3 regions of the Clostridium malenominatum genome follow, and region 3 is predicted to be linked to each of the others. Evidence: predicted binding sites of a transcription regulator. Region 3 holds the regulator's gene; each other region holds the start of a gene.
What was found. Region 3 encodes Rex, which represses fermentation and respiration genes when NADH is low (regulators of the CRP and FNR family bind a similar motif). Its sites were predicted from a motif close to ATTGTTAANNNNTTAACAAT; they were not measured.
Positions count from the first base shown of each region.

Region 1: the regulator Rex is predicted to act here: its motif matches at 3,054-3,073, upstream of ABDZ69_RS14840 (flavocytochrome c).
Region 2: the regulator Rex is predicted to act here: its motif matches at 1,740-1,759, upstream of ABDZ69_RS03390 (flavocytochrome c).

Region 1 covers NZ_BAAACF010000006.1:97,565-102,853, forward strand. Annotated here, with positions in the region: gene ABDZ69_RS14825 (GNAT family N-acetyltransferase) at 1-5, opposite strand, end outside; gene ABDZ69_RS14830 (4Fe-4S binding protein) at 228-839, opposite strand; gene ABDZ69_RS14835 (4Fe-4S binding protein) at 814-1,065, opposite strand; gene ABDZ69_RS14840 (flavocytochrome c) at 1,244-3,031, opposite strand; gene ABDZ69_RS14845 (sensor histidine kinase) at 3,225-4,949, shown strand; gene ABDZ69_RS14850 (response regulator transcription factor) at 4,937-5,289, shown strand, end outside.
Region 2 covers NZ_BAAACF010000001.1:675,195-680,483, forward strand. Annotated here, with positions in the region: gene ABDZ69_RS03380 (cation:proton antiporter domain-containing protein) at 1-977, shown strand, start outside; gene ABDZ69_RS03385 (TetR/AcrR family transcriptional regulator) at 1,021-1,614, opposite strand; gene ABDZ69_RS03390 (flavocytochrome c) at 1,900-3,702, shown strand; gene ABDZ69_RS03395 (aspartate aminotransferase family protein) at 3,789-5,138, opposite strand.
Region 3 covers NZ_BAAACF010000001.1:332,138-337,426, reverse strand. Annotated here, with positions in the region: gene ABDZ69_RS01715 (electron transfer flavoprotein subunit beta/FixA family protein) at 1-770, opposite strand, end outside; gene ABDZ69_RS01710 (acyl-CoA dehydrogenase) at 787-1,926, opposite strand; gene ABDZ69_RS01705 (short-chain-enoyl-CoA hydratase) at 1,939-2,718, opposite strand; gene ABDZ69_RS01700 (redox-sensing transcriptional repressor Rex) at 2,982-3,614, opposite strand; gene abc-f (ribosomal protection-like ABC-F family protein) at 3,780-5,289, shown strand, end outside.

The DNA.
Region 1 (5,289 bases), on a different contig from region 3:
CTCACTGTAATATCCTTCAAATTTACTCACCTAGCCCTTTTAAAATCTTTCTTATATACATTTTACCATAAGATAACAAAAGCTACCTATATTTACGTAAATATAGGTAGCTTCATGAACTAGTCTTTTTTTATTTGTTTATCTTTTGTCCGATGACTACCCGCTCTAATACTCCCCTCCTCTTCAAAGTGTGAGATAAGAGCGGCTACGTCCCTGGATAACGATTTCTAAGAATCAGATGGAGTCGCAACTCCACCCGATTCAAGAACTCTGTTTATTGTACAAATTCCTTGAGTCATAGTTCCCATGGGGCAATATACACACCAAGAACGAGGTTTGTAAAGCATCATAGTAATTAATCCTAGTATTGTAGATGTAATCATTACACTATAAAATCCAAAGGCAAATTGTGCTACCCAGGGAGTTACAAAACTTGTATTTACCCAATTCCATGGTAGTTTCCAAACCCAAAGTAATGTTATAGCTTTATTTAAACCCTTTCCTCCTGCAAAAACTAAATAGGTATTGAATGTCATCAACATAAACATGGTTAGAAAGAAAAGGAGAAAACCATATCTAAAATATTTTGTCTTTAAAAATTTAGGCATGGGTTTATTTCTAGATAATCCTAGCTTTTTACCTAAAATATCTAATAACTGTCCCCTACCACAATAGCTATTGCAATAGGCTTTGCCTCCCCCTGAAATAGAAATTATGAGAGGAACTAAGAAACAAATCATTCCAAGCCACGCGAAAACTATATTAAACAATCCTAGTACTAGATATATTATAGACAGAATCCACAAATATTCTTTAAGAGACTTCTTCTTTTTTGTCATATTTACCGTTCTCTCCTTCCATAACCTTCATTTCTATAATTGAAGCTGGGCATTCAAATTCGCATTTTCTACAACCTACACACTTATCCAAATTCACCTTAGCAAATATGCCTGAATGTATTTCTATGGCTCCCAAAGGGCATACCTTAGTACAAGCACCACAGGCCACACAATAATCTCTATCTACAAAAGCTTTCTTTTTTAAAAATTTACTTTTTTCACTCATAAATTACCCCTCCTTCATACCCACTATGGGTATAATAACAGAAATAATATCCTCTGTCAATATACCCTATATGGGTATATATGTACAAATTTTATTTTTTGTGATAATAAAAAATGTTCTTTCAAATTTTTTTGAAAGAACATTTTAGGAATGGATTTATATTTTAAATATGAATAACTTATTTAGCTGCATTTTGGCCAGCAATTCTACCGAAAACTGTAATATCAGCAAGAGCATTACTACCTAATCTATTTGTTCCATGAATACCTCCAGTAACTTCACCTGCCGCATATAGTCCTTCAATTACTTTACCATCTTTATTAATAGCCTGAGCCTTAGTGTTAATCTTAATTCCACCCATTGTGTGATGAACAGCAGGAGCTGCTTTTAAGATATAGAAAGGACCTTTTTCTATAGTAGATGGCATACTACGTTTATTAAACTCTAAATCCTTTCCAGCTTTTACATATCCATTATATCTATCAACACTTCCCTTTAATTCTTTTGCATTAATATCAAAGAATTTTGCTGCTTCTTCTAGGGTATCTGCTTTTACTAGTAATTTATTTTTATATAGATAATCAATTTCTGGTCCATGGTGTTCTTCTAAATTGCTTTCTTCTAGTCCCTTTTGATCTAGGATTTGATAAGCTACATGTCCTGTTTGCTCCTTAATAGCCATAGATATTACATCACGTCTTTCAAGTTCTTCTACGAAACGCTTACCTTCTTTATTTACCATGATAGTATGTCCGTACATTCTAGCATCTCCAAAATAAAGTAATGTACCTGTTAATGGGTCGCAAATTGGATAGGTTTGAATGTATTCCATTCCTTCTAGAGCTGCACCAATTTTTTCAGCCATAACTATCCCATCCCCTGTGCTACCTACTGTATTTGTAGAAAGAACATTTTTGTCCATTTTAGGATCATATTTAACTCTCATTTCAATGTTTGATCCAAAACCACCTGATGCTATTATTACCGCTTTCTTTGTATTAAAAGTATAGTTTTTATCTTCACCTTCTGCTTGTACACCTACAACCTTACCTTTTGTATCTGTAAATAACGCCTTTGCAGTAGTGTTGTACAAAATAGGGATGTTTAGACTTTCAGCTTTAGCTACCTGTTTTCTTATAATTTCTTTACCGTTTGCTCCAAGTGGAATTAAACTTCTCTTTACAGAATGTCCACCAAAGAACATCATTTGATCTTCCCATATAACACCAACTTCATCTCTAAGCCATTCAGCTCCTGCAAGAGCATTTTCTGCAACAACCTTTACAAGTTCTGGATTGTTTTTGTTGTCTCCACCCTTTAATATATCCTTCATAAATTGGTCAGTACTGTCTTTAATTCCCTCTTTTTTCTGTATCCAATTGTTTGGAGCTGCATATTCAGCACCAGAAATTAATGTATTACCACCAGCCATAGGCATTTTTTCTAAAACTATTACATCTGCACCTGCTTTTTTTGCTTCAATAGCAGCACTAAGCCCTGCACCACCTGCACCTATAATAACTATATCATGATTTTCATTAACTTCTTTTTTTGTTCCCGTTGTGCCAGACGCTTGAAGTTTTTTCAGCATATCTGCTTTTGCTCCTGCTGCAGTCAAAGCTGCATTGACTGCCTCAAGAAATCCTTTAGAGGTTAATGTACAACCTGAAACTATATCTACATCAACACTATTTGTTGAAATAATATTCTTTGTCAATGTGTTCATCGCAGTTTCATAACCCGGAGTTTCCTTTTGGTTTAAAACTTTAATGTCAGTAATAGTATCATTTTCAATAGTTACTTCAACGGAGATTGCTCCACCTTTACCCTTACCTTCACCCTTATATTTACCATCTTTAATTGCCGTTGTAGTTGCTTTATCACCCTGTGTTTGCTTCGCATTGCTACAACCTACAAGGCCTATCAACATAGTCATTGCTAGCAAAATTGCCAAAAACTTTTTCAATATTATTCCCTCCTACATCATGCTTGTTAAATTATTAACTTATTTGATACTAGTCTAACAGTTTTTGTTCACAAAGTATTTACATTTATTTGTTCATTTTTTGTATTTTAAGCTACAGTATTTAAAAATATGTGCAAATTATATATAATGAATGATGAACAGAAAGTATTTTGTCTACACAGGAGGTGGGTAAATGTCCTTGCGCTTAAAAATTATCATATCTTTTATATTATGCATTACGTTAGCAATTTCTCCTATGTTATATATTATACAAACTAAAGTAAAAACTTTTAACAGGTCGCAAATGGAACATCAGACCCTACAACTAATTGATTCCAAAGCTAATGAAATAGGTTCTTGGCTAAATCAGCGTGTGAGCGAAATTAGAATTATACATGAACACCCTGCCTGCAAGAAACTAAATTTTTCCGAGTTAAAGCTTTACTTAACCCAATTAAATCATGTATTAGGAAATCAATATGGTAATCCTTATGGAACTTTTGCTATTGGAAAGTTAGATGGACAAGGTTGGATAAGTGATGACATCACTATTGATATATCTAATCGTAAATATTTCAAAAAGGCAATTTTAGGAAATATGGAATATGTTATTAGCAACCCTATTGTTTCAAAGTATGACAACATGCCCAACTTTGTTATCTGCTATCCCATTCTCAATGATAATAAAGAAAAAGTAGGATTTATTAATGGATCTATAAATTTAAATAAAATTTCACAAATTGCTCATGACATTGATATTTACAATGGATTTGCTTGGATTATGAACAAGAACAAAGATACCTACTCTATTGCTAATGAGGAGCTCCTTAATAAACATATTTCCTCAAAAGGATTAGACACTATTATTAACCAAGCTGTAGAGAAAGGTTCTGGAACTGTGGGCATTAAAAATTTATCAAACAACGATACTACAGTATTTTTTTCTTCTGTCCCCTATACAGAAGATTGGCTTTTGTGCATTATGATTGAAAACAGTCAAATTCATGCCCAAACTAATAAAATCATTAACCTTATTATTATCTTAGGAATTATTCTACTTTTAGGTGCTATATTATTAGCTATTGCTATTTCAGGTTCTATTGTAAAACCTATTCAAGGATTAAAGTATAGTATGCTAGAAGTATCAAAGGGCAATCTTGAATCCTATTATGATACAAAGCACAATGATGAAATTTCTATATTAGGAAAAGTTTTTAATCAAATGGTTTATGATATTAAAAGATTGCTTCATGAAGTTTGTCAAGTTCAATCACAGAAAAGAACTGCTGAGCTAAGGGCACTTCAATCACAAATTAACCCACATTTTCTCTATAATACCTTAGATACAATACAGTGGAAGGCTTTAGAACACAATGCCTTTGACATTGCTGATATGATAAATTCCTTATCAGTATTTTTTAGAATTTCTCTCAGTGATGGAAAAGAGTTAATTACCATTGCCCATGAAGTAGAGCATGTACGCAATTACTTAGAAATTCAACAAATACGTTACAAAGATAAAGTAAATTATTATATTAATATAGATGAATCCTTAGGACAATGTCTTGTTCCTAAACTAATTATACAACCTTTAGTAGAAAATTCTATATACCATGGCTTAAAACTTAGAAAACAAAAGGGCATTATTTGCATAGACATATATGCGCAAGAAGACTACCTTATTATCAAAGTGTTAGACAATGGTTTAGGTATGAATAATGAGCAGCTTTCAACTCTTCGTAAAAATCTTGCAGAATCCATTGAGTCAGATCACTATGGGTTATATAATGTCAATGAACGACTAAAGCTAGCTTTTGGAGAAAAATATAATATTGAAATAAAAAGTGAAATTGAAAAAGAAACCCAGATATTGATTAAGATACCTATAATAAGTGAGGGATTTAAATGCTTAGAGTAATAATTGCTGACGACGAAGAGACCATCCGTAATGGTTTAAAGACTCTTATAGAGTCCTATAAACTTGATTTATCCGTTATTGCCACTGCTGAAGACGGTGAAGAAGCTATGGCATTAATTGAAAAATATCATCCTGAGATTATTTTAATGGATATAAATATGCCCTTTGTGAACGGGCTAAAAGTCATTGAAAAAATTAGAGAAGTAGATAAAAATTCTAAAATTATTATAATATCAGGTTATAATCACTTTGAGTACGCTCAAAAAGCATTAGAGCTAGGTGTATTCAGCTATTTACTTAAACCCATAAACTTTCGCAATTTTAAAGACGTCCTTTCAAA
Region 2 (5,289 bases), 340 kb from region 3:
GAATAAGTAGAGAAGATTTAAAAAGGGTTGGGAAAACAGCACTTAAAATGAGTTTTATTCCAGGATTAATAGAAGGACTGTTTATTGCTTTTGCTTCAACAAAATTCCTAGGGTTTTCTTTTATTCAAGGGGGAATATTAGGGTTTATTATTGCAGCAGTATCCCCAGCGGTAGTAGTACCACAAATGATTAATTTCATAGAAAAGGGAATAGGTAAAGATAAAGGTATACCAACTCTAATACTAGCAGGTGCCTCCATTGATGATGTGTTTGCAATAACAATGTTTAGTACTTTTTTAGGGTTGTATAGTGGTAAACATATCAATATAGGTGTGCAGATTATAGGAATTCCAATTTCAGTTTTGTTAGGAATTTTATCAGGAATTATTATAGGGATAAGTCTTGTATGGATTTTCAAAAATTATCATATAAGGGATACTAAAAAAGTGTTGTTAATTATAGGGTCATCTATATTGCTTACAGCTTTAGAGAGCCTATTAAAAAATAAGGTGGAAATAGCAGGACTTTTAGGCGTAATGACTATTGGATTCATTATACTTGAAAAGATGCCTCATGTGGGAAAAAGATTAGCCCTTAAGTTAAATAAGATTTGGGTTTTTGCAGAAATATTACTCTTTGTACTTGTAGGTGCACAAGTAGATGTAAAGGTAGCTCTAGAAGCTGGGAAAGTAGGAATTGGAGTTATATTAATTGGCCTTTTAGGAAGAAGTATAGGGGTTATTTTATCAGTGATAGGCACAGAATTAAATTGGAAAGAAAGATTATTTTGTATTATTGCATACATTCCTAAAGCTACAGTACAGGCGGCAATGGGGGCAATACCCTTATCCTTTGGAGTAGCATCTGGGGATGTAATACTCGCAGTGGCAGTTTTATCGATTTTAATAACAGCACCTTTAGGGGCAATTGCTATAAGCTTATCTGCACCAAAACTTCTAAAGACAAGCGATGGGTAAAAGCGCTTGTCTTTTCATGTAAAGTATAGCGAATGTATATCTTCTATATAGTTACGATAAATATTTTAATCAAAGGTTTCATATATTCATACATATGTTCTACAAGGTCGTATTCTCCATTATGTAGGCACCAATCATAAACTAATCCTCTAGCAGCAATAAATAAGTACTCTACAATTCCCCTAGGGGACATGTGATTAGATATTTCTCCTGATGCTTGCCCTTCTTCAATGACATTTTCTAATACATTTTGCATATGTCTTCCTTTAGTGATGAACAATTTATTTTTAGAATTATATAAATGTCTCATGAAGGTAATGCCTCTAGAGAGATTGTATTGTGCATAATAGCTGAAGAATTTAGCTATTTTATCCTCCATATTGCCTTTCTTTAAATCACTAGCTACAGTATCTAAAAAATAGTCATCTGCTACTCTATATATTTCATTAAGAATGTCATTCTTTGATTTAAAGCAGTTATAAAAAGAACCGATAGATACACTAGCTGTTTTACATATTTCTTCTACAGTAATATTTTCAAATCCGTTTTTTTCTATTAATCTTAAAGCAGTAAGATATATTTTTTCTTTAGTCATTTGTGCTTGAACTTGTCTCTTGTTTAATTTATTGTTACACATGAAATCGCTCCCATTTTCTTTAATTCATATAGAGTATAGCAAAAAAAATATTTCAAGTAAATCATATAAAAGGATAAGTTACTATACTTGTTAATAAATTAGTGGTAATAAAATGCCAAAAGTATATTGACAAAATGTTAACAAAATTAGTATAATGAATTCATTCGGTGAATTGGTTCATCGAATATGTTATGGGTTATAGTTGGCGCCAAAAACCATATATGAAAACATTATCAAGTTGTAAAATATTAATAAGATAATATGTATAATAGGAGGCTATAAAAAGTGAAAAAATTAACGAAATTTAAGAGGATTGCTTATATTTTATTGTGTTTTGTATTAGCTATATCTGCATTTGGCTGTGGAAGTAAATCTACAGGCAATAAGTCAGCAAAATTTAAAGCAGGTACTTACAAAGCATCAGCAGCTGCACATAATGGTGATATAAAGGTTGAAGTAACTGTTGATGATAGCAGTATTAAAAGCATAAAGGTTCTCGAACATAAAGAAAGTCCAGGGATATCAGACCCAGCAATTGAAAGAATTCCTAAGGCGATAATTGATGGACAAACCTTAGCAGTTGATGCCATATCAGGGGCAACAGTAACAAGTAAGGCTATAATTGCAGCAGTTACTGAAGGGATTAAGTTAGCGGGTGGAGACATCAATGCACTTAGCGTTAAAAAGGAAGAAGGTTCTAAAGGTAAAGGTGAAGTAAAGGAATATAGCACTGACGTTGTAGTTATCGGTGGTGGTGGTGCAGGTCTTGCAGCAGCTGTATCTGCAAATCAAAATGGTGCAAAGGTAATCCTTCTTGAAAAAATGCCACGACTTGGAGGAAATACAATATTATCCGGTGGGGCATACAATGCAGTAGACCCTAAAAGACAGGAAGCACAGGGAATAAAAGACTCTGTAGAGAAACACATAACTCAAACTTATGAAGGTGGAGACAAGTTAGGTAAGCCTGAACTTATTAAAGTTTTTGCGGAAAATGCATATCCGGCTCTTCAATGGCTTGAAGGACTTGGTATGAAATTTAATGATGATGTATTCACCGTTTTAGGAGGACTATGGCCAAGAGCTCATAAACCTTCTACACCATTAGGAACAGGATTTATAGATACATATGTTAAATATATTGATGAACATAAAGATGTTCAAATACTTTTAGATACTGAAGCAACAGAACTTATAGTAGATGGAGATAAAGTAGTAGGAGTAAAAGCTAAAGGGATCGATGGAGAAGTAATTGTTAAAGCTAACAATGGGGTAGTTATAGCAGCAGGTGGTTTTGGTGCAAATGTTGAGATGAGAGATAAGTATAATAAAAACTGGCCTGCACTTACTAATATTAAAACTACTAATCATCCAGGTGCAACAGGGGATGGATTGGTTATTGCAGAAAAAGTTGGAGCTAACCTTATAGGAATGGAACACATTCAATTACTTCCAATGGGTGATCCTAAAACAGGAAGCCTTAGTGGAAACATTGAGCAGGGTGTAGAAAACCGTATTTTTGTAAATAAAGATGGCAATCGTTTTGTAGATGAAGGTGCACGTAGAGACGTTATGACAAAAGCTCTAATGGAACAAAAGGATGCCTCTATGTGGGTAATTTTAGATAAGCATTCCTATCCAACAGGAGATAAAAAAAATAACTTCAACGAATCTATAGACGAGCTTGTTAAGCAGGGAAGAGCTTATAAAGCTGATACATTAGAAGATTTAGCAAAGCAAATTGGTGTAAATGCTGATAACCTTGTTAAAGCAGTAAATGAGTTTAATAAGGCTGTAGAAAAGGGTGGAAAAGATGTCTTTGGAAGAACACTATTTGCAGATAAAATTGATACTGCTCCTTTCTATGCAGGTGCTCGTGTGCCAACAGTTCATCATACAATGGGTGGAGTAGAAATTAATGAAAGTGCACAAGTATTAGATAAAAACGGAAAGGCAATACCAGGATTATATGCAGCAGGCGAGGTTACAGGTGGTATCCACGGTAGCAATCGTTTAGGTGGTAATGCTTTAGCAGACATAACTGTATTTGGCAAAATTGCTGGAAAGAGTGCAGCGTTGAAGAAATAATAATATGATATTAAAAGCTCCTACAGGTAATAATCTCATTCCTGTAGGAGCTTTTGCAGACATAGGGTTAAAAACCTAGCAGTTTACTACCAACCTTTTACTACATTTAGAGCCTCATCAGAAATTTTACCTTCAACATACTCTTCTATAGTTTCTTCTATAATATCTAAAGCTGTGGAAGCTTCTTCTTTAGTGATTACTAGAGGTGGCTGTACTCTAAGAATGTTTTCAGCAAGGAATATTAAAATTACTCCTTTTTCCCAGCATCTATAACAAATTTTAATAGCTGCTTCAGTATCCTTTTCTTTTGTTATCCTATCTTTTACTAATTCTACTCCAATGGATAACCCTTCCCCCCTAATATCTCCTATTAATTCATGTCTTTTCTTTATCCTTTTAAATCGTTCTTTAATATACTCACCCATTACCATAGAATTTTCTATTAAATGTTCATTTTCTATAACTTCTATTGTTGCAATAGCCGCTTGTGCACAAGTAGAGTTGCCTTGAACAGTAAATAGATGAGCTGGCATTTCTAAGGCGTCTATTATTTCTTCCCTAGCTATAATGGCACTAAGAGGTAATCCAGAAGCAATAGATTTTCCCATAATTATTACATCAGGTATAATTGAAAAATGTTCAATAGAAAACCATTTTCCTGTGCGGCCAAAACCTTGTTGTACTTCATCAACTATAAACAATATGCCATTATTTTTACACAGACAATATAACTCTTCCATATATTTTTTAGGAGGTACAGCAAATCCAATATCTCCTGCCATAGGCTCAATTATAATTCCAGCAACTTCCTCTGGTGGTATATAGTTTCTAAAAGCCATTTTTATGTATTCAAGGCATTCTAAAGAACAGCTTTCTTTACTTTTTCCGAAAGCACAGCGATAACAATCTGCATAGGGCATGTGATAAATTTCTGGTAGCAAAGGCCCAATTTTTCTTCTCATATTTAAGCTAATAGCACTCAAAGAAATTGCGCCATAAGTAGAGCCATGATATGCACCTATAAAGGAAATGATTTTTGATCTTCCTGTATATGACCTTGCTAGTTTTATGGCACCATCATTTCCATCAGAACCAGATAATCCGAAACATACTTTTTTCTTAAAATCCCCAGGAGTTATTTTTGTAAGCATTTCCCCAAGTCGTACCTGTGGTTCAGCATACATATAGTCTGTAGAGAAATGTATATAATTATCTACTTGCTTTTTAATTGCTTCAACAATCTTAGGGTGGGAATGACATGTATTTAAAACTGCCGAACTGCTAAACATATCAATATACTTATTTCCATCCATATCTTCTATTATAGAGCCTCTACCGTTTTTTATAACTAAGGGGAAATAGGGTGCGCGAGATGCCTTTGAAATTATAGCGGTGTCTTTTTCTACAACATCCATACATTTATTAGTGTTTTTCATTAGGTTTATACCTCCTTATAAAATGTATTTTATAAGTAAAATTAGCAAAATTTATGACAACTTAATTAGCACTTTTATGTTCTATAAATGAGTAGGAAATTAATAAAGATGCATAATTTTTATGGAATGGCAAAATAATTTTTATGCACTT
Region 3 (5,289 bases):
TGTTTTTCCTTTAATTTTGCAACTGCAAGCGCTGCTGCTTCTTTAGCTGGTAAGTTAACAATTTCACCTTTACCCTTAGCTTCTTTAGTAGTTGATTTTTTAACCTTTGTTGGTGAACCTGCAAGTCCAAGAAGGGATTTTTCTACTCCTAGGAAATCTGCATTCCAAACTTTTATTTCCTTATCGAAAGCTCCAAATATATGGCTTACATGCATATATCTTGGCTCGTTTAATTCTTTTATAGCTGTTAAAAGCACTGGCATTTTAACTGTGATATTTTCATATCCATCTTCCCAAGCTTTTCTAACCTTTAATTCTTCTCCAGCCACTTCAACTTTTTCAACATAAGTTATTTGTGGTAAGTTTAAGTGTTCAGCAATTTCTGGACCAACCTGAGCTGTATCTCCATCTATTGCTTGTCTTCCTGCAAATACTAAATCATATTCTAATTTTCCTATAGCTGCTGCAAGAACTCTTGAAGTAGCTAACGTATCAGCACCAGCAAATGCTCTATCTGATATTAATATAGCTTCATCTGCTCCCATACATAATGCTTCTCTTAAAGCAACTTCTGCTTGTGGAGGTCCCATTGTTATAATAGTAACCTTACCATTAGTTTTTTCTTTTAATACTAAAGCTTCTTCTAAAGCATTTTTATCATCTGGGTTTATTATTGATGGAACCCCTTCTCTTATAAGAGTTCCTGTAACTGGGTCAATTTTTACTTCTGTTGTATCTGGAACTTGTTTTAAACAAACAATTATATTCATTACTTGAACCCTCCTACTATTTAAATATGTTTCCTGAAATAACCATCTTTTGAACCTGTGAAGTTCCTTCGTAAATTTCAGTTATCTTAGCATCTCTCATCATTCTTTCAACTGGGTAGTCCATAGTATATCCATATCCTCCGAATAATTGAACCGCCTTAGTTGTTACATCCATAGCAACGTTTGCTGCATGTAATTTAGCCATAGCTGCATCTACTGAATATGGCATCTTATTTTGTTTCTTCCAAGCAGCTTTGTAAACTAATAGTCTTGCAGACTCAATAGCTACTTCCATATCTGCCATCATCCAAGATAATCCTTGGAATTTATATAATTCTTTCCCGAATTGTTTTCTTTCTTTCATGTAGTTTTGAGCTTCTTCAAAAGCACCTTCTGCTATACCAAGAGCCTGAGCTGCTATACCAATTCTTCCTCCATCAAGAGTTTTCATTGCTATTCCAAAGCCTTTTCCTTCTTTTCCAATCATGTTTTCTTTTGGAACTTTAACATCTTCAAAGATAAGCTCAGTTGTTGAAGAACCTCTTATACCCATCTTTTCTTCAACTTTACCTATGGAGAATCCTGGCATTCCTTTTTCTAATACAAATGCTGTTATTCCCTTAACACCCTTACTTCTATCTGTCATACCAAATACTATGAATACATCTGCGTATCCACCATTTGTTATAAATATTTTAGTTCCATTTAATAAGTAATGATCTCCCATATCAACTGCTATGGTTTGTTGTCCTGCAGCATCTGTTCCTGCATTTGGTTCAGTTAATCCGAAAGCACCAAGCTTTTTACCTGAACAAAGGTCTGGTAAATATTTTTGCCTTTGAGCTTCTGTTCCATTTTCATATATTACTGAAGCACATAATGAAGTATGGGCTGAAACTATAACACCTGTAGTACCACATACCTTTGATAATTCTTCAACGGTTAGTATATAGGATAATATGTCTCCACCTGCTCCGCCATATTCTTTAGGGAATGGTATTCCTAGCATTCCTAATTTACCCATTTTTTCAACGTTTTCCACTGGGAACATATGCTTAGCATCTACTTCTGCTGCTATTGGTTTTACTTCGTTTATAGCAAATTCTCTAACCATTTGCTTTACAAATTCTTGTTCTCTAGTTAATGCAAAATTCATTACCCTTACCTCCTATTTATTTCTGAAGCACTTATCTCTTTTTTCAACAAATGCTGTCATTCCTTCTTTTTGGTCTTCTGTTGAGAAGCATTCACCGAAAACTTCTGCTTCATAAGATATAGCTGTGTCAATATCGCATTGCACTCCTCTATTTATAGCTGCCTTACAAAGTTTTACAGCTATTGGAGCATTGTTAGCTATTTTCTTAGCCATTTCTTTAGCTTCTTCCATTAATTTCTCTGGTTCCACAACTTTGTTTACAAGACCTATTCTTAAAGCTTCTTCTGCTCCAATTATTTCTCCAGTAAAAATTAATTGTTTAGCCATAGAAGCTCCAACTAGTCTTGGCAATCTTTGAGTTCCACCAAAACCTGGTGTAATTCCAAGTCCTACCTCAGGTTGTCCAAACTTTGCCTTTGCGGAAGCTAATCTGATATCACATGCCATGGATATTTCGCATCCTCCACCTAGGGCAAAGCCATTTACAGCTACTATAACTGGTTTTTCCATAATTTCTAATTTTCTAAACACTTTATTTCCAAGTAATCCAAATTTTCTGCCTTGATTAACATTTAAGTCCTTCATTTCAGTTATATCTGCTCCAGCTACAAAAGCTTTTCCAGCTCCTGTAAGAATTACTGCTAGAACCTCTTCATCTTCTGCTAAAACATCAATTGCTATGTCTAACTCTTTTAAAGTTTCTGAATTTAAAGCATTTAATGAAGCTGGTCTATTAATGGTCATTATCGCAACATTTCCCTCTTTTTCGACTAAGATATTCTTAAACTCCATAAGTATCCCGTCCCTCCTTATTTTTTCTTCGACCAATTTGTTAATAATATAACAAATTATTTAAAAAAATATATCAATCACACTCTTTCTATATTATATACTCTTACTTTTTATTTTTCAATATCAAATTTAATTTTACTTTTAATTTATACATCAGCCCTTTAATTAACATATACTTAACAATAAAAAGTCCTACAATTAGACTTATCTAACCATAGGACTTTTTATTGTTATTGTATTGACAATTAATTATCATTAAAATACTATTCTTCGTGGCTCATTAAGTAGCTTAAAGTTAATAAGCTATCACTTAAATGTACGTTTTCAGTGTGGATTCCTTCAGGGACTATCAAATCCACTGGTGCGAAATTCCATATACTCTTAACATCATTTTTAATTAAAATATCACATACCCTTTGCGCGCTTCTACTAGGCACACATAATACACCAATATCAATTGCATTATTCTTTAAGTATCCCTCTAAAGTATCAATATCTTTTATTTCTATATCTCTGATCTTGATACCTACAAGCTTTGGATTTATATCAAAAATAGCCTTTAACTTGAATCCTAATTTTTCAAAGTACGTATAGTTTGCTATGGCCTGACCTATATTACCTGCTCCAAGTAATACCATAGAATATTCTCTGTCAATACCCAAAATATTACTAATTTGACTATAGAGATCTTTTACATTGTATCCATATCCTTGCTGTCCAAAGTCTCCGAAGCAGTTTAGATCCTGTCTAATTTGTGAAGCAGTAAATCCAATTTTCCTACTTAATTCTTTAGAGGAGATTCTGTCTACATCATTTTTTAGTAGCTCAGATAAATATCTATGATATTTAGGTAATCTCTTTATAACCGCCATTGATATATTTTTTTTCTTATCCATCCTTACACCTCTTGCGAATTAATTTTTACACTCAATTTATTTTATCATAACATTGATAAATCTTCTACATATTTATCCATCAAAGTTTATTATATAATAAATAAATTTAAACTACAAATTTTATCTTTTACGTAGTACAATAATAAACGTAAGAGGTGAAATTAAATGATTATTTTAAGTTGCAAAGATTTATTTAAAAGCTATGGCATAGATACAATTTTAGATAGAGTCACCTTTGGAATTAATGAAGGTGACAAAATAGGTCTTATAGGGGCCAACGGTGCAGGAAAATCAACTTTATTGAAAATAATATCTGGGATTATTGATTATGATGATGGAGAGCTCTTCATAGATAAAAATAAGAAAGTAGGCTATCTATCTCAGCATCTTTCCTTAGATTCTAATAATACTATTTATTCTGAAATGCTTTCTGTATTTAGCGAACTACTTGCCCTTGAAGAAAAAATAAAAGACCTTGAGTTAAAGATGAATGAACCCTATGATGCTAACAATGCAGATTATCATAATAAAATCATAAATGAATACACTATTTCCACTGAGTTATACACTAATAAAAATGGATATACCTACAAAGGTGAAATTTCTCGTGTGTTAAAAGGCTTAGGTTTTAATGAAGAGGATTTTGATAAAGAAATAAGAATATTAAGTGGGGGACAAAAAACCCGAGTTGCACTTTGCAAACTTCTTCTTGTTAATCCTGAAATACTTTTATTGGATGAACCTACAAACCACCTTGACTTAGATGCTATTGAATGGCTAGAAGAATATTTAAAGTCCTATAAGGGTTCTATAATAATTATATCCCACGATAGATTCTTTTTAGATGCTGTAACTAATAGGACTATGGAACTTCTAAATGGTAAAATGCTTTCTTATGATGGTAACTATACAAAATTTATAGAGTTTAGGAAAAAGGACTTTGAAAATAGATTAAAAGCTTATAACCTTCAACAAGCTGAAATTAAAAGACAGGAAGATATAATAGAAAGATATAGATCCTTTAATAGAGAAAAAAGTATACGAGCCGCAGAAAGTCGTCAAAAGGCATTAGATAAAATTGAGAGAATTGATAGTCCAGATAAAGATCCTACGGGAGCCAAAATAAAGTTTACGGCTCAAATAACTAGCGGAAATGACGTTTTATACATGGAAAACTTGTCTAAAAGCTTTGGAGATAAAAAATTATTTTCTAATATAAACATGGATATAAAAAGAGGTGAAAAAATTGCCCTAATTGGAGAGAATGGAAGAGGCAAAACTACTCTTTTAAAAATTATCATGGAAAAAGAAAATAAAGATAATGGAATAGTAGTCCTTGGAAAAAACGTATTTATAGGCTATTACGACCAAGAACAATCTAACTTAAATATAGAAAACACCATAATTGATGAGGTTTGGGATGAATTCCCTAATATGACTACTACAGAAATACGCTCTGCCCTAGCAGCCTTCTTGTTTAGAGGTGAAGAAGTTTTTAAAAAGATTTCAACCCTAAGCGGAGGAGAAAAGTGTAGAATTAATCTTTTAAAACTAATGCTATCAGAGTCAAATTTATTATTACTAGACGAACCAACAAATCACTTAGATATCATGTCCCGCGAGGCACTAGAAGACGCTATCATGAGCTATGATGGTACTGTATTGCTAATCTCCC